DNA from 2 places in the Listeria sp. LM90SB2 genome. Region 1 is predicted to be linked to the other one. Evidence: a T-box and tRNA genes for the amino acid it is inferred to sense, from the RefSeq annotation. Region 1 holds a T-box; the other holds one or more tRNA genes.

Region 1 (12,610 bases):
CAAGCTCTTTTAAGAATAGCATATTCTCTCCTTTGCTATATTATATTGAAGAAACTCTTCGTAATTATATCATAAAGGCTGTATTCAAAATCCTATTCACAGTCAGTCATAAAAAGCTAAAAACCTAATTAAAGATAAATATATTACAACTTTTTATAAAATACTTAATTTATATCTCGTTTTTCGTTAGTGTTTTATCCTAAATTCGAACTTTTTGTTACTTTTATTAAATATTTAAAGTCAGATAATAATTCAATAACTACCACTTTAGACTGGTTTATTTTTAGATAAATTGATTATACTTAAAAAGTAAGTAATTTATGGATGGGTAACTCAGGAAGGGTGAAATGAATGGATCAGAAAAAATATAGTTGGCGAAAATTTTTCCAATTACTTATTAGCGCAAAACCTGCGAATTGGATAATTTTCTGCGCTTTATTTGCCAGTGTGATAACTACAGTTGCCGGCCTTGTTGTGCCACTTTTTACAAAGAACTTAATTGATGGCTTTTCAATAGCTTCACTCGATGTAAAAATGATTGCTTTAATTGTGTTGGCATTTGTTTTACAAGCTATAACGAATGGCTTCTCGATTTTCTTACTTAACTACATGGGTCAGAAAGTCGTTGCAACGATTCGCGAACGTTTATGGAAGAAAATTGTGCATTTACCGGTTTCTTACTTTGATAATACAAAGACTGGGGAAATGGTAAGTCGCATGGTAAATGATACAGTGGTAGTGAAGGAGCTGATTGCCGACCATTTTCCGCAATTTGTAACGGGGATAATTTCTGTTGTCGGGGCGATTATTATTTTGTTCTTCATGGACTGGAAAATGACACTCATTATTTTAGTGGCCGTTCCGATTACTGCGCTAGTTGTTGCACCACTTGGTCAGAAAATGTTTAAAATATCTAAAGGTCTTCAAAATGAAACGGCTGACTTCACTGGTTCCATTAGCCAAACGCTATCAGAAGCTAGGCTCGTAAAGGCTTCGAATGCGGAAACACTAGAAACCGAAGCTGGCCATCAAGGAATTAATCGCCTATTTGGCTTTGGTATTCGTGAGGCGAAAGTTGTTGCTGTGCTTGGACCGCTAATTTTCTTTGTTGTCATGGGGGTTATCGTTGGCATCATCGGTTACGGTGGGATTCGTGTTTCAGCTGGAACGATGACTACTGGTACCCTCATCGCCTTTTTGCTCTATCTGTTCCAAATTATCGTTCCTGTCACTTCTTTCGCAACATTCTTCGCCCAACTTCAAAAAGCAAAAGGCGCAACAGAACGAATTGCGGATATTTTGAATGAAACAGAAGAAGATTTCGACGCTGGTAAAAAAGTAGATGTGAGCGGAAAAACCATTCGCGCGTCTGATATTTCCTTCTCCTATAATGAAGGTGAGCCTATTCTAAAACATGTTTCTTTTGATACAAAACCCGGAGAAGTTATCGCATTCGCTGGTCCAAGCGGTGGAGGTAAATCAACCTTATTTGCGATTTTAGAGCGTTTTTATCAACCGAAAACGGGAGAAATTTTAGTAGGCGATATTCCCCTTTCCGAGATTTCGATCAATTCCTGGCGAACACAAATTGGTTATGTCTCCCAAGAAAGTGCGATGCTTTCTGGTACAATTCGCGATAATCTTTGTTATGGTTTGGACCGAGAAATTACGGAAGATGAGCTATGGAATGTAGCAAAACTAGCTTATGCTGACGGCTTTATTTCCGAACTTCCTGACAAAATGGCAACCGAAGTCGGCGAACGTGGCGTGAAGCTCTCAGGTGGTCAAAGACAGCGAATTGCCATTGCTCGAGCATTCTTGCGTAATCCTAATATCCTTATGTTAGATGAGGCTACAGCTAGTTTAGATAGCCAATCCGAGCAAATCGTTCAACAAGCTTTGGCAAACTTAATGGAAGGTCGAACTACTTTTGTTATCGCTCATCGCCTTTCTACTATCGTCAATGCCGACCAAATTCTCTTTATTGAACACGGGGAAATAACTGGTCGTGGCACACATAGTGAATTAGTTGCTTCCCATCCACTTTACGCTTCCTTTGCAGAACAACAATTAAAATAACTATTTCCCGGGAAATAAAAAAACGACGATGCGAATATGCATCGTCGCTTTTTCTATAAGGATTGATGAAACTTTTTGAGTTCGATTTTCTTTGCTTCGTCTAAACCATGCCACCTGATGCCTTGAACGGCTCCCTCAAGCGCATATAGTTCACTTAGACAAACGCTTGAATCATTTTCCCAAATACGTAAAAAGGCTTCTTTGCTTCCAACATCTTTTAGCTCGCCGGGAGTTTTTATTCCCGCTTTGATTAAATCCTGCTCCAGTACTTTGCCAATGTTTGGTAATTCGCTAAGGTTCGCCATTACAGTTCCTTCTTCCATATTATTTTGGTAATTCTATTTTCTCGATACCGCCCATGTAGCCTTGCAATACTTTCGGAATGCGTACAGAACCATCTGCATCTTGGTAGTTTTCCAAAATAGCAGCGACTGTACGACCTAGTGCTAACCCGGAACCATTTAATGTATGCACGTATTCCGGTTTGCTCCCTGGTTCACGGCGGAAACGAATGTTAGCGCGTCTTGCTTGGAAGCTTTCAAAATTACTGCAAGAAGAAATCTCACGGTAAGAATTATAGCTTGGAATCCAAACTTCTAAATCATATTTTTTAGCAGCAGTGAAGCCTAAATCAGCCGTACACATGCTTAATACGCGATATGGTAATTCTAGGCGACGCAATACTTCTTCTGCGTTTCCAGTTAATTTTTCAAGCGCCGCGTAGGAATCTTCTGGTTTAACAAATTGAACTAATTCCACTTTGTTAAATTGATGCTGGCGAATTAAGCCGCGCGTATCACGACCAGCAGATCCCGCTTCAGAACGGAAACATGCGCTAAATGCTGTATATTTTCTTGGTAAATCTTCTGCTTTTAAAATGTCTTCGCGGTGGTAGTTTGTTACTGGTACTTCCGCTGTTGGAATAAGGAAATAATCTTCTGCTTCAATTAAGAAAGCATCTTCTTCAAATTTCGGCAATTGACCAGTTCCAGTCATGCTCGCACGGTTCACCATGTACGGTGGTAACATTTCTTCATAGCCATGTTCATTCGAGTGCAAGTCCATCATAAAGTTAATTAGCGCCCGTTCCAGTCTTGCACCTAATTTTTTATAAAAGACAAAACGGCTACCAGTTACTTTCGCAGCATTTTCAAAATCAAGAATATCTAAGTCTGTTCCTAAGTCCCAGTGAGCTTTTGGTTCAAAATCAAATTCGCGTACTTCGCCCCACTTGCGAATTTCCACGTTATCGTCTTCCGATTCACCAACCGGAGTAGACTCATGCGGAATATTTGGAATCGACATTAAAATCATATCTAACTTCTCGTCGATTTCTCTTAGCTCGATGTCTAATGTTTTAATACGATCACCAACGACACGCATCTCTTCAATTTTAGCATCTGCGTCTTGTTTTTCGCGTTTTAATTTAGCGATTTCTTGAGACACTTCATTACGCTGACTTTTCAGCGCTTCTGTCTCCACGATTAGCGTACGGCGACGTTTATCTAACTCACCAAATTTCTCGAATTCACCAAGGTCTTCCCCGCGATTTTGTAATTTCTGCTTTACTTCATCAAAATTATTACGTAACAATTTAACATCTAACATGCTAACTCCTCCTTTATTTTTTCCATATAAAAACTCCCGTACTTTCCCGAATTAACAGGAAAGGGACGAGAGTTAACCGCGTTGCCACCCTTATTGGGACTTCAAAAAATCCCCAGCTTCATTTAGGTTTAACGGACCCAACCGGAATGATTTACTCGCAAAATTATGCTTTCCACCACTCACTCCAAGATGGATTCATAAGGAAACTTCACCAGTTCACACCACCCACTGGCTCTCTTTAGAAATTCTGCCTCATTACTACTTCTTGTCTTCGCTTTTCGTATTAATTTAAAGTTATTCTATCGCATATCTGCTTAAATTACAAGCAAATCTTTAACCGATTAAATCGAGCGTGTCTGGACCGTCATCATCAGAATTCAATATTCTAATTTGTTCAGGTACAATTTTTATAACGACAAAGGACGGTGAATCTTCGCCTTGGAACCATTCTTTAGAAATGTTTTCCCAAATGCGTTCTTTGATTGATTCATCTTCTTCAAGAGAAGCCAAACCATTAATTTCTAAAAACGCAGACCCTGGGCTTTCGTAACCAATTAAAACGGATACATGTGGGTTTCTACGTACTTCTTCTGTCTTTGGTAATTCTTTGCCAGACGGTGTGTAAAGGGTTAAACCATCGTGCAGAAACGTCATATATCTAGCATGAGGATAGTCTCCTTGTACGGATGTTAATACACCCACTTGATGTTGTTCCAAAATGGCAAGAATCTTATCTTCTAGTTCATTTTTCATCTCAAACACCTTCCTTTGGTTATTTAGTGTACCTTTCCACTCGGCTCCCGGCTTTAAACATTCGGGCTTGTTATCTCTCTAGCTATTTGCTATAAAAGAGTATAACCGTTTTAACTAGGGGGATTTAAAGTGATTTTAATCATCGACCATAATGATTCATTTACATATAATTTATACCAATATTTTTTAGAGCTTCAAGAGGAGGTACAGGTTGTTTCTGCTACTAATTTTTCGCTTGAAATATTTCAACAACTCGTTCCCGAAATGGTAGTTCTATCACCAGGGCCAGGTTCACCGGAAGACTTCCCTGTAAGTTTAGCTCTACTAGATAAAATTCAAGTTCCTATTCTCGGCATTTGCCTCGGTCATCAAATGATTGCTCATTTTTTCGGGGCAAAAGTGGTGCCGGCAAAAGTCCCGGTTCACGGAAAAACAAGTATCATTTCGCATACTGGGGAAGGGTTGTTTGCAGAGCTTGCACCAAAGTTCCAAGTAACGCGCTACCATTCTTTAGTTATTGATCCTGCCACAGTTCCCGCTAATTTAAAAGTAACCGCACTGACAGAAGACGGCGTTATAATGGGACTAGCTCACGTATCAAAACCGATTCACAGCGTCCAGTTCCACCCAGAAGCAATCCTATCTGAAAACGGACATGCAATACTTGAAAACTTTATACGATTAGGGAGAAATGTTAAATGAGCTTATTACGATTTGATTTTGAAGGCGACACAAAAATTTTTGAAAATCCACTGTATGAACTAGTTACGCATGATTTAGCAGAAGTTCTTCCTATAATGAAAGCAGCCGAAGAAGCCCAAAAATCAGGAAAATACGTCGCCGGTTTTGTCAGTTATGAGGCCGCGCCTGCTTTTCGAAGTAATTTAAAAACAAAAAAACCGAGCGGAAACATGCCCCTCGTCTGGTTTGGTGTATACGATAATTTTAACGATACAGCTACCGAAACACCAGATTCCTCGCCGCTCTCTTTTAAAATGAATACTAGTTTCCCTGAATACGCCGAGAAAATAGAGCAAATCAAAGCTGAAATTGCAGCTGGAAATACTTACCAAATAAACTACACCGTGCGACTTCAAAGTGATGTGCCAAACAGCTTTTCTTCTCAAGCGACTTATGAAACGTTACAGCAGATTGGAAAGGCGAATTACACCGCCCTACTTTCAACCAGTGACTTTGAGATTATCTCGGCTTCACCCGAGCTCTTTTTTAAATGGAAGGAAAATCTTCTAACGACACGCCCGATGAAAGGTACTATTCGCCGCGGAATAACGGAGCAAGCGGACTTAGAAGCACATGATTGGCTAAAAAACGATCCTAAAAACCGTGCAGAAAATGTGATGATTGTCGATTTACTACGGAACGACCTTGGGATGATTGCTGTACCCGGGAGTGTCAAGGTTCCTAAGTTAATGACGCTAGAACCTTACCCAACTGTTTGGCAAATGACTTCAACCGTTACAGCAGAAACACCTCCTGAGACTGATTTAACAGCTGTTTTTAAAGCACTCTTCCCATGTGGCTCAATAACTGGTGCGCCTAAAGCACGAACAATGGAAATTATTTCAGAACTAGAAGATTCTCCTCGTGGTGTTTACTGCGGAGCAATTGGCTTTTTAGAACCTAACGGAAATGCGATTTTCAATGTACCGATTCGTACTATTGCTATCGCAGACAACAAGGCAACTTATGGTGTTGGTGGCGGTATCGTCTGGGATTCGGAAGCCGCTAGCGAATTTTCCGAAATCCACGCAAAATCAGCTATTTTAGAAAAGACGACAAAATTTTCTTTAATTGAATGTTTGCGAATTGAAAATGGTGAGCTTTTCCGAACCGAATATCATTTAAAACGACTACAAACAAGCGCAGACTTTTTCGGTATTCCTTTTAATAGGGAAGAAACAGAGAAACTATGGACCAAAACTGCGCAAAAAAATACGACCGACACATACAAAATGCGCTTTTTATTACATCCTGATGGCGCACATGATCTAGAACTAACAAGAATTGATACAAAAAACAAGCGAATAACAGCGCAACTTGCTGATAAACCAGTCCCTTCGAATGATTTATTTCTCTATCATAAAACGACTCATCGAAAGGTCTATGAAAACTTAAAAAATACTCAAACCGAGGAAACACTACTTTGGAATGAACGGGGTGAACTGACAGAATTTATTAACGGGAATATAGTTCTAGGTATAAATGGCTGTTTTTTCACGCCACCAGTAACTTCAGGTCTTCTTTCAGGGACAATGAGAGCAGAACTATTAGCTAAAAATAAGATTTCCGAGAAAACACTAGCAAAAAAAGACCTTTTAGAAGCGGACTATGTGTGGTTAATTAATAGCGTAAGAGGATTTATAGAAGTAGAAATCAAACAATAAAAGAATAGAAATTTCACAATTTAAAAATGAAATAATTTGTCAAATTCGCCATATTTTCGCCACATTTATAATTTGTGAAAAAATTACTTGCAAATTTTCACAATCTATATTAGAATATGTGTTCGCACGTTTTTATTTCCGTTTTCCAAGGGAGGAAAATCATGAAAGTATTGTTTCACCATCTAAAAAAATACAAGCTACAAGCGACACTATCTACACTGTTTGTAGTAGTCATGGTTATCTCACAACTATGGCAACCAAAGTTACTTCAGCAAGTCCTAGACGCCATCATGAAAGATGATATGGATGAAATCTCATCCATCGGCGCACTTTTAATCGGTATTGCCGCAGTCGGCCTTATCGCCGGGATCCTAAACACAATACTTTCAGCCAAAGTCGCTCAAGGCGTCGGTGCAGATATTCGTGAATCTAGTTTCCGTAAAATCCAAACATTTTCATTCAGCAACATCGAAAAACTTTCGACAGGTAATCTAGTTGTTCGACAAACAAACGACATTACCCAAGTTCAAAACTTAGTGATGCTTTCACTACAATCGCTTACGAGAATTCCGATTATGTTCATCGGGGCTTTTATTTTAGCGATGTTTACTTTACCTGAATTATGGTGGGTAATTATTGTACTCGTTGTTCTTGTTGTTCTGATTGTTGTATTCACATTCGGGTCTATGGGTAAACATTTTGCCATTATTCAGAAGTTAATTGACCGAGTGAATTCTATTGCAAAAGAAAACCTTGCTGGCATGCGCGTAGTTAAATCTTTCGTGCAAGAAGATAATGAAATCAGTCGCTTTACAACTGTCAGTGACAAATTAACTCGCCACACAATCATCGTTGGAACGCTTTTCTCTGTAATGATTCCTGCATTTATGCTCGTTTCTAACTTAGCAATTGTTGTTTCTATTTTCTTTGTAGGCGATATGGCTGCAGATAATCCTGAAGTTATCGGAGCTATCGCATCATTCATGAACTACTTAATGCAAATTATGATGGCAATTATTATTGGTGGTATGCTGATGATGATGGCTTCTCGTGCGCTTATTTCTTTGAAGCGTATTACCGAAGTTCTGGAAACAGAACCAGATATTACTTACAATGAAAGCGCGCCAGAACAAGATTTAGAAGGTACAGTTGAATTCCGTAACGTTAGTTTCAAATACGACGGTGACGATACGCCTGCTCTGGAAGATATTTCATTCAAAGCAAGTGTTGGTGAGATGGTCGGTATTGTTGGTGCAACAGGTTCTGGTAAATCCACTCTTGCCCAACTAATCCCCCGACTTTACGACCCAACGGAAGGTGAAGTTATTATCGGCGGAACGAACCTAAAAGATATCAACAAAAAAACGCTTCGCAGCACTGTTTCCTTCGTGCTCCAACGCGCGATTCTTTTTTCCGGAACAATTGCAGACAATTTACGTCATGGTAAAAAAGACGCAACTGCAGAAGAAATGGAACACGCAAGTAAAATAGCACAAGCGAAAGAGTTTATCGACAAACAAGCAAAACTTTATGAAGCTCCTGTTTCCGAACGTGGAAACAACTTCTCCGGTGGACAAAAACAACGCCTTTCGATTACACGTGGCGTTATCGGTTCCCCGAAAGTCCTAATCCTCGATGACAGCACAAGCGCGCTTGATGCAAAATCCGAGAAATTAGTGAAAGAAGCGCTGAATAAAGAGCTAGACGACACAACGACTTTCATCATTGCACAAAAAATCTCTTCTGTTATTCAAGCAGATAAAATTCTCGTGTTAGATAAAGGTAAACTCGTTGGCGTCGGTTCCCATAAAGAACTTCTAAAAGAAAATGAAACTTACCGTGAAATTTACGACACTCAAAAAGGCAAGGAGGTAACCGCATAATGAAAGAGTTTAAACAAATTAGTCGCTTTTTCTGGCACTATCTGCGGGGGTATAAACCTCAACTTTTTGTCATTTTAATTGCTGTAGTTTTTGCGACATACCTTCAAGTAAAAGCACCACAATATATTGGTAACGCCGTTCAAGAACTTGGAGATTACGTTGTTAATTTAATGCAAACGGGTGTTGATGACAAGAGTGACTTCATCCATATCATTTGGATGCTGATTCTCTGCTACGTACTCCTCGCTGCTGCCACTTTTATCCAAAGTATCATTATGACAGGGGTAGCTGGTAAATCGACGAACAGAATGCGTATAGGACTTTTCCGCAAGATGGAAAAACTATCAATCCGTTTCTTCGATAGTCGCAATGATGGCGAAATGCTTAGTCGTTTCACTAGTGACTTAGATAATATTTCCAACACACTAAACCAAGCATTGATCCAAGTACTATCCAACGTCGCGCTAATGATTGGTGTTATCATCATGATGTTCCAACAAAACGTGGAACTAGCCTTCGTTACTCTAATATCTGCTCCATTTGCGATTATTATTGCGACAGTGATTATTCGAAAAGCCCGCAAATTCGTTGATATTCAACAAGATGAACTAGGCGTACTTAACGGCTACATTGACGAAAAAATCTCTGGTCAAAAAATTATTATCACAAATGGCTTAGAAGAAGAAACAATTGACGGCTTTGTTAAACAAAACAATATCGTTAAAAACGCAACTTACAAAGGTCAAGTTTACTCCGGTTTACTTTTCCCAATGATGCAAGGTATTTCCCTATTAAATACAGCTATTGTTATCTTCTTCGGTGGATGGTTAGCTCTAAACGGCGACCTTGAACGCACAGCCGCTCTTGGTTTAATCGTTATGTTCGTTCAATATTCACAACAATTCTATATGCCACTTACACAAATTTCGTCCCAGTACAGCTTGCTACAACTAGCAATCACTGGTGCGCGCCGTGTTAGTGAAGTATTTGCAGAGGAAGAAGAAGTAGAACGCGAAAACTTACAAACAATTGATGGTATTAATAAAGGTGTCAAACTAGATCACGTAGATTTTGCTTATGACCCTGCAAAACCAGTTCTAAAAGACGTTTCGATTGATGTAAGTAAAGGTAAAATGGTTGCTCTTGTCGGTCCAACTGGCTCTGGTAAAACAACTGTTATGAACCTTCTTAATCGCTTCTATAATGTCGATGGTGGCGCGATTCTCTTTGATGATATCGACATCCGCGATATTCGCCTAGATTCCCTTCGTAAACAAGTCGGTATCGTGCTACAAGATTCCGTGCTATTCACAGGAACCATTCGTGATAACATTGTTTTCGGTAAGCCGGAAGCAAGCGACGACGAAGTAATCAACGCTGCAAAACAAGCTAACATCCACGACTTCATTATGAACCTAGAAAAAGGTTATGAAACAGAAATCAGTGATGAAAACAATATTTTCAGCGTTGGTCAAAAGCAGCTTATGAGTATTGCGAGAACTATTATTACAAATCCGTCTCTTCTAATTCTAGATGAAGCGACAAGTAATGTAGATACCGTAACCGAAAGCCGCATCCAAAAAGCTATGGACAACGTAATCTCTGGCCGAACTAGCTTCGTCATTGCCCACCGTTTAAAAACCATCCTCGATGCCGACCATATCGTCGTGCTACATCAAGGTGAAGTGATTGAACAAGGTAACCATGATGAGCTGATGAAGGCGGAAGGATTTTATTCTGAGCTTTATCATAATCAGTTTGTTATTGAATAAATAATCACTCTTCCAAAGAGTGATTTATCTGGCAGGCAAAACGTTGTCTAACTAGTAAATTTAAAGCGAGTCCTTATCTTTTTCAAGTAAGGGCTCGCTTTAAATTTCAATTGCGCTAGCATCTTTTTTTTGCTATATTAAAGGATAGTAACGTCTCATATAGGGAGTGGAGAAAAAGAGTGTTAAATAAAAAAAGAGTTATAGTTGGGGTTTTGCTACTATTACTAAGTTTAATTTCTATTAGCTATTATTCAGAAACCTTTAAACTAACTTTAAGCTGGTTGTTATTTGCAGTAGTTTTAACGGTTCTTTATTTTAGACAAGAGAAAAACTTTCAATTTCAATGGTCAACATTGATAACCTCACTAATAATTAGTTTATTTTGGATGGCTTCATCATTCAATGGTGGACCATATGGCGGGAATTTTGTTTTTAATAGTATTATTTTAGCAGGAACTTTTCTTGTAATCACTATCTTTGTTTTACTTTTATTACTTGAAATGCGAACGGAATATAAAGCAAGACCGAATCGCAAAGTAAAATGGCCATTTTTCGCACTATTTACGAGTATTCCATTCGTGGTCTGGATGATTTCATTTCTAGCCTATTATCCAGCAAAAATGACATTTGACTCCTATTACCAATGGGGAATGGCTCACGGTATTCGCCAATATAGTCAGTGGCATCCGCTTTTACACACTTTGTGGATAGAAACAACAAGTGCGATTTACGACTCACCTTCGAGTTACATTTTTTCTCAAATAATTGTTGTTTCATTAATCGTTGGCTTTGCTATTTATACTCTTGTAAAAATGGGCGCGCATATTTGGATTGGTGTTTGTATTTCAATCGGCTATGCCATTTACCCTGCAGCAATGTTTTATTCTGCAACAGCATGGAAAGATTTTCCATTTGCAGCCTTTATATTACTTTTCACCGTTTTAATTTTAAAAATAGTACAATCTAATGGAATGTGGCTGAAAAATTGGTGGCACCTTATCGCTTTTGTTTTAGTAGCTTTTGTTTGTATAAATTTACGAAACAATGGAATGATGATTATCATCGTATCGCTTCTGTGCTTGCTTATTTTCATGAAAAACTTTCGTCTTATTATTACCGGTATTCTTGTTGGAACCTTGGGACTGAATTTTTTATTTGGTCTGGTTATGACAAACGGGCTTAATGCGCAACCTAATCCATTAAACCAAGCGCTAGCAATTCCTTCCCAACAAATTGGGGCTACTTTTTACAATGATGGAAACTTTACTCCTGAATTAAAAGAGTATTTCACTTCCATATTACCTGAAGAAAATTGGAAAAAAGATTACAACCCTTATACTGTAGACCCAATTAAGCATGATACCAAATACAATTCATCCGTCATTGAAGATGATTTTGGACTATACATTAAAAATTGGTTCAAACTCTTAACGGCTAATTTCGGTACTTATGTAGGGGCTTATTTAGATCAAACAGCAGTCATTTGGCAATTCTATTCTCCAGAAAATTATAAAGTATTCTTTGATACTTCAGCGAATATTCAAGATACAAGATATGATGTGAGAGCATTCGCCAAATTCTTCCCAGAAGGTTTATCGGAAGAAGAGATTAATAAATTAGGATATGAAGTCTATCAAAATGAATACAAAAATGCAACTGGAAAAGATGCTGTTAGCTACAATGAGTATAAGAGACGGATTGATGACTCTACTAATCCACTTATTTCAATATCTAAAGCTCCAAGTCTGAAGAAAATAACAGATAGCATTTATGCAAAAACAACAAATGAGTGGCAAAATTATTTATTAAAAGGAGCCATTCCATTAGTATTGCTCATAATAGCAATTGCTGCCGTCTGCCTCCAACGTCCTAAAAAGAAACTTCTTATTTTTGCACCTGTAGTAATGGCACTTATTACTATAGCAATCGCAATGCCAGCAACAGACTTTAGATATTCTTATAGTTTTATTTTCACCGTGCCTATTGTCTTTTTTGCAACTAAATTAAAAAATTACAAAGAAAATCAATTTTAAGGAGAGAATAATGGGAATTCTAAATGAGAAAGTAGCTGTACTCTTGCCTTGTTATAACGAGGAGCTTACAATTGGTA
Region 2 (12,610 bases), 820 kb from region 1:
AGTGGCACTATTAAACAAAAGTGTGAAGGAGGATAACTAAATGAGAACGCTTAAATTTTTGCAAAAACATTTGATGACAGCAACTTCGTATATGATTCCATTTGTCGTAGCTGGGGGGATATTGTTTGCGCTATCCGTTATGTTGAGCGGACAAGCTGCCGTTCCTGATGCGGGCTGGTTAGCAAAACTCAACCAAATTGGTGCAGCAGGCCTGGCTTTATTCATTCCGATTCTTGGTGGCTACATAGCCTTTAGTATGGCAGATAAACCTGGGCTGGCACCTGGGATGATTGGTGCATACTTAGCAAACGAAATTGGTGCAGGATTTATCGGTGGTATTATCGCTGGTTTCTTAGCTGGTTTTGTCGTAATTCAATTAAAGAAAATTAAATTAGCACCTTCGATGAGAACGTTAGGATCCATTTTCATTTATCCATTACTTGGGACTTTGATTACGGGTGGAATTATCGTTTTCCTCATCGGAGAGCCAATCTCAGGTTTTATGGATTGGATGACAAATGCGCTAAATAGCTTATCAGGGGCAGCAAAAGTTCCGCTAGGTGCACTTCTTGGTGCGATGATTTCCTTTGATATGGGTGGACCTGTAAATAAAGTAGCAGCAACGTTTGCACAAACCCAAGTAGATACACTCCCATATTTAATGGGCGGAGTTGGTGTAGCGATTTGTGTACCGCCAATTGGTTTAGGCGTAGCAACACTTCTATTTCCAAAGAAATTTACTCGCGTAGAAAAAGATTCGGGAATTGCAGCACTTTTAATGGGAAGCGTTGGTATAACAGAAGGAGCAATTCCTTTTGCAACAGCAGATCCATTACGGGTCATTCCATCGATTATGGTTGGTTCGATTGTAGGGAACGTTTCGGCTTTCTTATTTGGTTGTTTAAATCACGCGCCTTGGGGTGGTTTGATCGTTTTACCTGTAGTTGATAACCGGATTGGTTATATTGCTTCCATTGCGCTTGGGGCAGTTGTGACGGCAATTATGCTCCGAATTTTGAAGAAAGATGCTACAGAGCTTGACGAGGCACTGGAGGAAGGGCAAGACATAGATGACTTAGATATTAATTTTGAAGACATTTAGAAAGGATGATAACAATGAAAATAGTAGCAGTAACTTCATGTCCAAGCGGTGTGGCACATACGTATATGTCAGCAGAATCACTCGAACTCTCCGCAAAAAAAATGGGCGTCACTATTAAAGTAGAAACACAAGGCTCCTCTGGTATCGAAAATAAATTAACTGCAAAAGAAATCGAGGAAGCAGATTGTGTCATTATCACAAATGATGTCGAAATAAGAGAAAGCCAACGATTCAAAGGGAAAAAAGTGGTCAAAATGAGCGTTTCAGAAATTATAAAAAAATCGGACGCGCTAATTAAAAAGTTACAAACCATGTTCGAATGAAATCAGATTTTAGGAGGAAAAATTAATTGAAATTACCAATAAAAAAAGCAGTAGAAGCACTTTTGAAATTACAAACAACAGGAGATAGCGCTACACTTATCGGCGTTGGACCAATGTCTCGCAATCTTTTACAAGCAAGTTTTGAATTAGCGAAAGAAGATGATTACCCGCTTATGTTCATTGCAAGTCGTAATCAAGTAGATGCGGATGAACTTGGTGGTGGATATGTTAATGGCTGGAACCAATTTAGCTTTATTGAAGCAATTAAAGAAGTGGCTAAAGAAGTGGACTTTGATGGGCTATATTATGTATGCCGTGATCACGGAGGCCCTTGGCAACGGGATCAAGAGAGAAATGATCACTTACCAACAGAAAAGGCGATGGCGTTAGGAAAAAAATCTTATATAGCGGATATTGAAGCTGGCTTTGACTTATTAATGATTGACCCGACCAAAGACCCTTTTGAAGTGGGAAAAGTTATTCCACTGGAAACTGTACTGGAAAGAACGGTTGATTTAATTGCATTTTGTGAGGAAGAACGAAAAAAACGTGGGCTACCAGAAATCGGTTATGAAGTTGGAACGGAAGAAACAAACGGCGGGCTAACTTCAACAGAAACGTATGAAAAGTTCATTACGCAATTAAAAGTGGAATTGGAAAAACGAAATTTACCATTACCGACTTTCATCGTTGGGCAAACGGGAACATTAACTCGTAAAACCGAGCAAGTAGGTCACTTTAATTTCAAAAACGCCTATGACTTAGCTCAGATGGCAAAAAAATATGGTGTCGGTTTGAAAGAGCATAATGGCGATTATCTGGATGACGTTACGCTTTTAGAACATATTCCATCAGAAATAACAGCGACCAATGTAGCCCCGCAATACGGAACAGAAGAGACTCGCGCGTATTTGAAATTAGTTGAGTTAGAGCAAAAATTAGTAGAGAATGGCTTAATCAAAACTCCTTCTAACGCACGAGAAGTTTTACTCATTCAATCGATTAAAAGTGAACGCTGGCGCAAATGGATGTTAGATGGACAAAAAGATATTACTATCAATGAAATCATGCAAGATGATGATTTATCACTTGAAATCCTAGATATCGCAGGTCATTACACATTCAATGATGCAATGGTTAAGAAAGAAATCCACACATTATATGCTAATTTAGCTGCGAATAATATTGATGGAAAACGCTTTGTAATTGATCATATTAAACGTCCCATCCGCAACTACTCCGAATGTTACAATTTAAAAGGAGCCACAACCCGAATTAAACAATTAGCTAAATGATGTAGAGAGTCTAAGCACTTTGCTTAGGCTCTTCCTACTTTTTTGATTTAATGGTAGAGTAAAAGGAGTGAATTTTGCAGGAGGAAATGATGATTAATTTAATTTTTGATATTGATGACACAGTTTATGACCAATTAAAACCATTTGAAAACGCATTTAAAACTGTTTTTGGAAAAGCGGACCACCTGAAAATCGAAAATTTATATATTAAAAGTCGATTTTATAGTGATGAAGTGTATCACCGCGTTGTCCAAGGCGAAATGCCGAAAGCAAAAATGCACGTTTATCGTATTACGCAGGCGCTAAATGATTTTGATTATCAAATTACTAAAAAAGAAGCAGAAGCCTTTCAACACGCCTACGAACAAAACCAACGCAAAATCGAACTTACGTCAGGGATTAAAGAAATTCTCACATGGGCGAAAAAGAACGAAATCACGATGGGAATCATTACAAACGGACCAAAAGAACATCAACAACATAAAATAAATGATTTACAAATCAATGATTGGATTCCAACCGAGCACACGTTCATTTCTGGTAAAGTCGGTATTGAAAAACCAGACAAGAAAATATTTAAGCTAGTAGAAGAACAAATCGGTATTAAGGGTGCCGAAACCTATTATATTGGCGATTCTTTCGAAAATGATGTTATCGGTTCAAAAAGTGCTGGTTGGAAATCAATTTGGTTGAATAGACGAGGACATTTGATACCAACAGAGGCAGCATTTCAGCCAGATTATTGTGTTGAAAATGAGCAACAATTATTCGCAATTTTACAGGAGATATTTTAAGACCTTTTTCCATTTTTGGAAAAGGTTTTTTAGTTATGAATTGACACTTCTGATTATAAGAGATATTATAGAGTGGTTAAGTCTTTAATTAAGAAGGTGAAAATATGAAATTTTCCAAAGCAACCAATTATGCACTACATACGATGGTTTATTTAGCTAATTTGTCACCAGAAAAGTCTGTCGGTGTGAAAGAACTTGCAACCAAGCAAAATGTGTCGCCAACTTATCTATCTAAAGTGTTGACGATGCTAGTGAAAGCTGGCTTTATTGAATCAGTAACAGGCGTCAATGGTGGGTATAAGTTAGCGGAACCAGCAAGTAGTATTAGTTTTCTTGATGTCATTCAAGCGATTGAAGGGAAGGGCGCCTTTTTCCATTGTGACCCTAAAAACCACAGCGAAAGCCAGCCGCACTGCTTGATTGGCGAAGTGATGAATAAGGCGGAGCAACAAATGGAAGATTATTTAAGCAAACAAACAGTAGGTAGTATTGTCGTAGAAATTGAAAAACATCAACATTAAAGGAGTGCTAAAATGAAACATCATCATAATCATCACGGGGAAGCTGGTTTTAAGCGGAAAGTAGATTATTTGGATCGACCAGAGCGGAGTGAAGTGCTGTCGCCAGAGGATTTTTTGCAGGCAATGCCAATCGGAAAAACAGCAAGTATTTTAGATTTAGGAGCGGGAACAGGATTTTTAACAATTCCAGCTGCAAAATTCGTTGATAATACAGTTTTTGCATTAGATTTAGATGCGAAAATGTTGGAATTAATTGAGTCAAAAGCGAAGGAAGCAGGTTTGGCTAATGTAGAAACGTTAGAAGCCAGCATGGATGATATTCCACTTGAGGCAAATTCCGTGGATGTTGTGCTCGCATCGCTCGTGTTACATGAAGCAGATTCGCTCGCAGATGTTTTGCGCGAAGTGAGTAGAGTTGTGAAGACTGGCGGCTACTTTGCTAGTTTGGAATTTGACACGAAAGGGACTGATTTAAAAGGCCCACCAATGGAAATTCAGATTTCTGCGGAGAAATTGAAGGAAGAGCTTGCGGGATTTGGGTTTGAAGTGGTGAAGAATTGGCAGTTGGATGAGGGTATGTATGTGAGTATTGCGGTGAAGAAGTAACAGCAAAAAGGTTCACGTCTAAAAATAGCAATCAAAGCTATTTTTAAGCGTGAACCTTTTTATTTCTACGGAGAAACGGGGATTCGAACCCCGGCGCGGCATACACCGCCTAACAGATTTCGAGTCTGTCCCCTTCAGCCGGACTTGGGTATTTCTCCATGTTGATATCCAATGTTTCGAGGATGTTTGAATGTTTTTGACTATAAAATCAATTTCAACAGATTTTATTTTAGCATAAAATTAGGAAAAAGAGAAGCAGTGGAATCTTTCTTTTCTTGCGTGACATGAGTATAAAAATTAGAGTATGAGATTATTATTACAAGCATATTTATTAAGAATCAATAATTTTTAGGTTTAATGAATAATTATACTGTTTTATTCACTTGGATTTTATGGAATATGATAAAAAATTAAATAAATAAGGATTTTTACATAAAAAACAACTTATGCATCAGTTAAATATGTATTTTTTATGACACTTAGGTAGCAGGCTGCATAAATAATGAATAACAAGCTAAAGTGTGGCTTTTTTTGCAAAAAAAATCACAAAGTTACACAATATGTGTAAGAATAAGTATCAATAACCCTCACTTTTGGTCGTTCACGACAAGAATCGGGCATTTCATTACATTTTTGGTTATACATTGGCTTTTCATGATACATTACATGTGTAAGACATATAAAGGAGATGGTACATAAATGGAAATGAAAAAACTTATTAAATGCACTGCACCAATCTTTATTGCTACGCTCATTATTTTGCCTGTTTCTCCGTCTATTTCAGCATTGGCGAATGAGACCTCAGAGATTAGCGAAGGGATTAATGCAACAGAAAAAACAATTGAAACAGAAGAGCTTGTCGTAGAAGAAATTAGTAATGATGAATATCAAGTACTGGATAAAGAGACAAATGAAACAACTTCAATTGAATTTTCAAAAAATCATATGCAATCTACTATTACAAATCCAGATGGCACTATAGACACAATGATTAAAAAGGATAACTTAATTTACCTAAATGGTGAAGTTATAGGTGAAGAGGTAAAAGAAGAATCGAGACAATTATTAAAAGCCTCTGCTTATAAATATGTTACGACGTTTAAAACAAAAATGTCACTAAAGAAAACAAGTGCATCTATTGCAGTGTCATTAGCTGGTTTGCTTGGAGGACCCGTTGGAGTATTTAGTACAGTAGCAGGTATGCTACTAACATTGAAATCTTATGCCCCGAGTAAAGAGGTTTATATAAAAATTAAACAATATTATAATAGTTACTCAAGGGAAATAAAAAATGATTATTCTATTTATAAAAAATCTAACTATACTGGACTGCTTAAGACATTTACACATAAATATCGTCCGTACGGTTGAAAATTGATATAGTATTGGAGGCTTAGGTTATGAAAAAAGTGAAAATGGAAAAGTGGCTCATTGGTGTATATGCCCTTGTAGTATTAATGTGTATTATTATTTACTTTGCAACAGAAAGTATAATCTTATTGTTACTAGGGTTCATAGCTCTTCTTGGAACAGGATTCCAAACTTTAAGATACCGAAATGCAAAGAAATCAATCAAAGCTAAATAAACAAAATGTAGGTTGGGATAAAATTATCCTGCCTACTTTTTATTTATGTGTAGAATTCTTTTAATCATTCCCACTTGGTTTTGAGTGCGTTTGTTCGTAAGATGTTATTAAGAGATGACAAACATGTATAATATAATTGATTACATTATAGAACATTCTATATCTTTTAGCAGATGTACTTAAACGTAATTGGTCAATAGAAACATTATACTTAAAGAACAATCATCATATGCAATACAAGTATGTAGTTCCTGTTAATTTAGATCACGAAAGAAACATAGGTTAATTAAAGTGATTTGACGAACGATTAATTGATATTAATATAGAAGATATTGTTGTTTGTAAGGTTGTGACATGAGAGTATATAGCTTTAACGATTCAAAGGCTTGTAAAAATTTATAGAAACCGACAAAAGAAAAACTTTTCACCTCCCTCAGCCGGACTTGGGTATTTCCCCACTATGACATAGAATGCTGACAAGAAGTATTGTATAATTGTAATAACGAAAATATCAGCGTTTTTATAAAAGGAGCGGTCTGGATGGAAAGAAAATTGATTCAGGAAATTAATTTACTAGAAAATAAAAAATTGGTTATGAATTTGAATATTGTTGCGATTGCTATTGTACTCATATTAACTGTTTTAGGAATTGTTTTTTCAGGTGGTTTTGCAATTACGAATGGTTTTATGGGGATTATTTGGATGTTTGGTGGTTATGCAGTAGCAATTGTTATTCACGAAGCCGTACACGGGATTTTCTTTAAAGCATTTCGTCCAGAAGCAAAAGTGAAATTTGGTTTTAAAAATGGGATGGCTTATGCTGGAAGCCCCGGAGCATTTTATACGAAAGCACAATTCTTTATTATTTCGATTGCGCCATTTATCGTTCTTACGGGTTTGTTCATTTTTCTGCGATTTCTTGGGGTGAATGAAGCGGTTCTTTATTTAATTTTTGCGTTACATACGTCTGGTTGTGTTGGGGATTTTTACTACTGCATTCTCTTGATTAATCAACCGGCTGGAATCGTTGTGGAGGATACGGATAAAGGCATTAATTTTTATTCAGAAGGTTAAGCTTGGTAACGATTACAACAAAGTGTTAGAATAAGGATATACTTTTAGAAAGAGGTGCTTAGTTTGAAACGAATAACAATTGGAAATAGCGCTTTAACAGCTTCAGAAATTTCGCTAGGATGTATGAGAATGGCGGATCTTAGTAAAGAGGATGCCAACAAAGTGATTAATACAGCACTTGAAAATGGCATTGATTTTTTTGACCACGCGGATATTTATGGCGGCGGTAAATCAGAGGAAGTTTTTGCTGATGCAATTGATATGAATGCAACTATTCGTGAAAAAATGATTCTTCAATCAAAATGTGGAATTCGTCAAGGATTCTTTGATTTTTCAAAAGAGCACATTATTGCTTCTGTGGAAGGTAGCTTAAAGCGCCTGAAAACAGACTATTTAGATACACTTTTACTTCACCGTCCGGATACACTTTTCGAACCAGAAGAAGTAGCGGCAGCTTTCACAGAATTAGAGAAAAGTGGAAAAGTGCGTCATTTCGGCGTAAGTAATCAAAATCCAGGTCAAATTGAACTACTGAAAAAATATGTAGACCAAGAATTAATCGCCAACCAACTGCAATTTAGCATTATGCATACGGGTATGATTGATACTGGTTTTAATGTGAATATGACGATTGATCCTTCACTTGATCGTGACGGCGGTATTTTGGAATATAGTCGCTTAAACAACATGACAATCCAAGCATGGTCCCCGTTCCAATATGGTTTCTTTGAAGGAGTTTTCTTGGATAACGATAAATTCCCTGAATTGAACAAAGTAATCGACAAAATTGCTGCTGACAAAGGTGTAACTAACTCAGCTATAGCGGTTGCGTGGATTCAGCGCCACCCAGCGAGCTTCCAAACAGTGGTTGGTACAATGAATCCGGGAAGAATTGCTGATATTGCAAAAGCTTCTGACGTAACACTTAGTCGCGAAGAATGGTATGAAATTTACCGTGCGGCTGGCAACCAATTACCTTAATGAGATCAGACACTTGGGCATTATGCTCAAGTGTTTTTTTATGTATTGGAGTGATAGTGAAATTCATTCTCAATTAGAATATAATTTTATCAATTAGTTTGATATGTCATTAGGAAAGTGCTATAATAACAAGTGAGTTAAGGACGCATGTTTTTATATTTATTTATAATAATTATTGTTTAATCTGTTTTTCGCGGTTGCGAAAGCAGATTTTTGTGTTTTTTAGGGTAATGGGAATCATTATCATTTGGAGAGGATGAGCATAATGAAGGAATGGATGAAGCAGAATTGGCAATTTATTACGACGGGTATTAGCGGGATTTTGATTGTGATAGGTTGTTTGGTCGGCAGTGATGTTGGCGACTTTTGGACAGCGGTTATTTTCCTAAGTGCCTTTGTTATCGGTGGTTTTGAGCAAGCTAAAGAAGGCATTCAAGCGACTATCAAAACGAAAAAGTTGAATGTGGAGCTCTTAATGATTTTAGCGGCTACCGGTGCATCTATTATTGGTTATTGGTTTGAAGGGGCCATACTTATTTTTATTTTCTCGGTTAGTGGCGCTTTAGAAACGTATACGACCAATAAAAGTAAGCGCGAAATCACGAAATTAATGGCATTTCAACCAGAACGCGCCTTTCGTTTGCTTCCTAATGGAGATTTAGAGGAAGTGGCTGCAAAGGAGTTACAACTGGATGATATGGTATTCGTTCGGCCAGGAGAAAGTGTTCCAATCGATGGAGTCATTGTTCGAGGGTCAACCACGTTAAATGAAGCAGCCATTAATGGGGAATCAGTGCCAGCGACGAAAACAGTTGGTGCGGATGTGTTTGGCGGGACGGTCAATGTAAGCAGCGCCATCACGGTCAAAGTAACGCAAACATTTGATAATACGATTTTTAGTAAGATTATTCGTTTAGTAGAATCGGCTCAAAGTGAACCTTCGAAAACCGCTCGCTTTATTGAACGATTTGAGGATGCGTATGTAAAAGCAGTTCTATTATTTGTGTTAGTAATGATGTTCTTGCCTCATTTTGCTTTAGGGTGGTCTTGGAATGAAACATTTTATCGTGCGATGGTTTTGCTAACGGTTGCTTCCCCTTGTGCGCTAGTGGCTTCGGTAACGCCTGCGACTTTAGCGGCAATTTCGAACGGTGCACGTCACGGGATTTTGTTTAAAGGCGGCGTACACTTGGAAAATTTGCGCGGTGTAAAAGCTGTTGCATTTGATAAAACTGGGACGCTGACAAATGGTACACCAGAACTGACAGATCGGTTATTTGCTGAAAATGTCGATAAGCAACAAGTAATCAATGTAGTTGGAGCGATGGAGCGACAATCTTTACATCCGTTAGCTGCGGCAATAACGCAAGACCTAGAGGCAGAAATCACCGAAAAGTTAACAGAAATTGAAGTGACGGATGTAGCTGGATGGGGAGTTCAAGCGATTTATCAAGAGGAAAATTGGCAAGTTGGGAAAGCTGGGTTTGTTGGGAAAGAAGCAGCGGCAGCATTTTCAAATGGTGCATTTGAGCGACTTGCGGGTGAAGGGAAAACGATTGTTTATGTAGCTAAAGACGGCGTGATTCAGGCTATGTTTGCCCTTAAAGATACATGCCGGCCTGAAGCCATTCGTACGATTAAGGCACTTCAAGCAAAAGGGATTAAAACCATAATGGTGACGGGAGATAACGAACAAACAGGTGCAGCGATTCAAGCCGAACTCGGAATGGACTATGTTGTTTCCGGTTGTTTACCTGAGAAAAAAGTGGATGTGTTAAAAGAATTGTCGGTTACTTATGGCAGTGTGGCAATGGTTGGTGATGGAATTAATGATGCTCCGGCTCTTGCACATGCGGCTGTTGGAATTGCAATGGGCGAGGGGACGGACATTGCGATGGAAACAGCAGATGTTGTTTTAATGAAAAATGATTTGGAGAAAATCCCATATGCTTACAACCTTTCTGAACGGCTTCACTGGATTACTTGGCAAAATATTTGTTTTGCGATTGCGGTGATTCTTGTTTTGATAACAGCGAATGTTTTCCAACTAATCAATTTGCCATTTGGCGTTGTGGGGCACGAGGGAAGTACTATTTTAGTTATTCTAAATGGGCTTAGGCTCCTTCGATCTAATCGGAAAAAGTGATAAATTTGACTGCTTGTCTATTCCTAGTCTAAGATGGATGAGCAGTTTCTTTTTGCGAAAAAAGGGTATTACATGATAGATTGGAGATGAGTGCATGAAAAAGATCAATTGGACACAATGGATAGCATTATTTGTTTTTGCGTCAATGGGGATTTCTGTTGTTTTTACTATTTACGAAATTTTTACAGCACCGATCAAGCAGCCAGCAACTGGGCCGCATGTGACGTTACGAGGGGACTATATATTTTTACTATTTGAAATTATATTAGGAATTTTTATTTTGTTGCTACCTTCGATTATTGCACGACGCTTCAAATTTGAAATACCTGGTCTTGTGTATATTTTGTTTATTGTATTTCTATACGGATCCATTTATCTTGGTACAGTTCAAAAATTCTATTCAACCGTGCCACATTGGGATAAAATTTTACATACTTTTAGTGGGGCGATGCTTGGAGCAATTGGCTTTTCGTTCGTTAGTTTGCTAAATGCTAATAACAAAGTTGTCATGAAACTTAAACCGGGTTTTATCGCTGTATTCGCGTTTTGTTTCGCGGTGACAATGGGGGCTTTCTGGGAAGTGTATGAGTATACTTTTGATGGAATTATGAACTTAAATATGCAACGTTATAATCTATCTAATGGAACACCGCTCACTGGCCGCGCTGCACTGGAAGATACGATGACAGATATTATTGTCGATATTATTGGCGCACTATTTATCGTCATCGTCGGCTATTTTGCACTGAAAAAAGGCCGACCATGGATGGAACGCTTTGAATTCAAGCGGAAAAATTGGAAGAAAGAACCGAAGAAAAAATAGCGGTAAAAAACACCTCGGCACGTGGAGGTGTTTTTTGTTGTACAAAATCGCCAACAACTTTGGGTCTCAGAAACAATTGACTGGCTCGTGGAACTTTTCTACACTTAAAATGAGAAGAAAACTTTGAAGGAGTGAGGAAATGTTTTTAGATACGGGGAAATTAGAGGAAATAAAGAAAGCGCTTCAATTTCCGTTTTTTGAAGGTGTAACCACTAATCCGACTATTTTATTAAAGGAGAATAAGCCGAGAAACACGCATATAGCGAATATTCCAGCCAAAGTTGTGTTTGTGCAAGCGGCTGGGTTAACGGAAGAGGAAATCTGGGAAGATGTCCTTCGAATTCAAGCAATTGAGCCGGCAGAAGGTACGGTAATCGGCTTGAAAATCCCAGCCCACGAAGCCGGGATAAAAGTCATCGCAAAAGTTCGCGCTAATTTTCCAAATGAAATTATTTTAGCAACAGCAATTTTCTCATCGGAACAAGGTTATATTGCAGCGCTCTCTGGGGCAGATTATTTAGCGCCATATTATAATCGCATGGAAGTAAGCGGACTAGACGCAGCGAAAACAATAGAAGAACTACGATACGTGTTAGATTTACAAGGACTTGAAGATGTGAAAATTATGGGAGCAAGCTTTAAAAATAGTCGTCAAATTATGCAAGCACTAGCTAGTGGAGCTGATACCGTTACAATCGGTTATGATTTATTTTTACAAATGATGAACAAACCTCTAGCGCTTGAAAGTATTGAAAAATTTAATGAACATCAAGCCGCTTTACCAAAATAAGCGAAAAAAGAAGTATCCAGATTTGCTGGATACTTCTTTTGTTTATTTATCTTCGTCTCGTAATGGTAAATTGTTTACATAGCTATCAGAATACTGTAAGAGTTTTCGGCTAGCGTCAAAGCGTTTCTTTACATCACTCGAAAGTTCTTTGTTTGTTCCATCATAATTCGTTGCTGCGCCAGTTTCGAAACTTTCATCTGGTTGGTACATGTAAGAATTGGTGAAATAACTTCCTTCTGGCATTGTGTAGCGTTCAGGTACGTAATTATTTGATGAATTGAGGATATCGGTTCCAAACATAATTTGGTCACCAGTTTTAATACCAAGTAAATTCATGACAGTTGGCATAATATCAATTTCGCCACCAACATTTTTAATTTCACCAGGGTTTTCCATGCCAGGATAATGTAAGAAGAACGGAATACGGTAATCATCGGCTGGATCCGCTTTTAACTCAGTAGAACGATTGACGTATTTTTTTTGTTCCTCAGGTAGTTGGTCGGTTTTGATAATGTGATGATCGCCGTAGAAAACGACAACAGAATCATCCCAAATGCCGCTATCTTTTA

What was found. The T-box of region 1 lies ahead of serS (serine--tRNA ligase). A T-box ahead of a tRNA ligase gene usually reads a tRNA of that ligase, here a tRNA-Ser.
Region 2: it has a tRNA-Ser gene. The T-box ahead of serS (serine--tRNA ligase) is inferred to sense a tRNA for this amino acid. The anticodon was not compared.

The regions. Positions count from the first base shown of each region.
Region 1 is NZ_CP046449.1:2,792,107-2,804,716, forward strand. It holds gene GL301_RS13890 (Crp/Fnr family transcriptional regulator) at 1-22, opposite strand, end outside; gene GL301_RS13895 (ABC transporter ATP-binding protein) at 352-2,079, shown strand; gene GL301_RS13900 (TfoX/Sxy family protein) at 2,133-2,384, opposite strand; gene serS (serine--tRNA ligase) at 2,404-3,687, opposite strand; T-box leader at 3,746-3,968, opposite strand; gene GL301_RS13910 (pyridoxamine 5'-phosphate oxidase family protein) at 4,021-4,440, opposite strand; gene GL301_RS13915 (anthranilate synthase component II) at 4,570-5,142, shown strand; gene pabB (aminodeoxychorismate synthase component I) at 5,139-6,845, shown strand; gene GL301_RS13925 (ABC transporter ATP-binding protein) at 7,007-8,728, shown strand; gene GL301_RS13930 (ABC transporter ATP-binding protein) at 8,728-10,500, shown strand; gene GL301_RS13935 (DUF6020 family protein) at 10,680-12,533, shown strand; gene GL301_RS13940 (glycosyltransferase family 2 protein) at 12,544-12,610, shown strand, end outside.
Region 2 is NZ_CP046449.1:696,154-708,763, forward strand. It holds gene GL301_RS03335 (PTS sugar transporter subunit IIA) at 1-40, shown strand, start outside; gene GL301_RS03340 (PTS fructose transporter subunit EIIC) at 41-1,102, shown strand; gene GL301_RS03345 (PTS fructose-like transporter subunit IIB) at 1,117-1,425, shown strand; gene GL301_RS03350 (class II D-tagatose-bisphosphate aldolase non-catalytic subunit) at 1,452-2,720, shown strand; gene GL301_RS03355 (HAD family hydrolase) at 2,810-3,514, shown strand; gene GL301_RS03360 (Rrf2 family transcriptional regulator) at 3,619-4,035, shown strand; gene GL301_RS03365 (class I SAM-dependent methyltransferase) at 4,048-4,641, shown strand; tRNA gene GL301_RS03370 (tRNA-Ser) at 4,710-4,799, opposite strand; gene GL301_RS03375 (hypothetical protein) at 5,341-6,012, shown strand; gene GL301_RS03380 (hypothetical protein) at 6,042-6,227, shown strand; partial or broken gene GL301_RS14460 (hypothetical protein) at 6,351-6,585, shown strand; gene GL301_RS03385 (DUF3267 domain-containing protein) at 6,768-7,301, shown strand; gene GL301_RS03390 (aldo/keto reductase) at 7,365-8,282, shown strand; gene GL301_RS03395 (heavy metal translocating P-type ATPase) at 8,548-10,428, shown strand; gene GL301_RS03400 (DUF2238 domain-containing protein) at 10,523-11,251, shown strand; gene GL301_RS03405 (transaldolase family protein) at 11,391-12,041, shown strand; gene ltaP (lipoteichoic acid primase LtaP) at 12,084-12,610, opposite strand, start outside.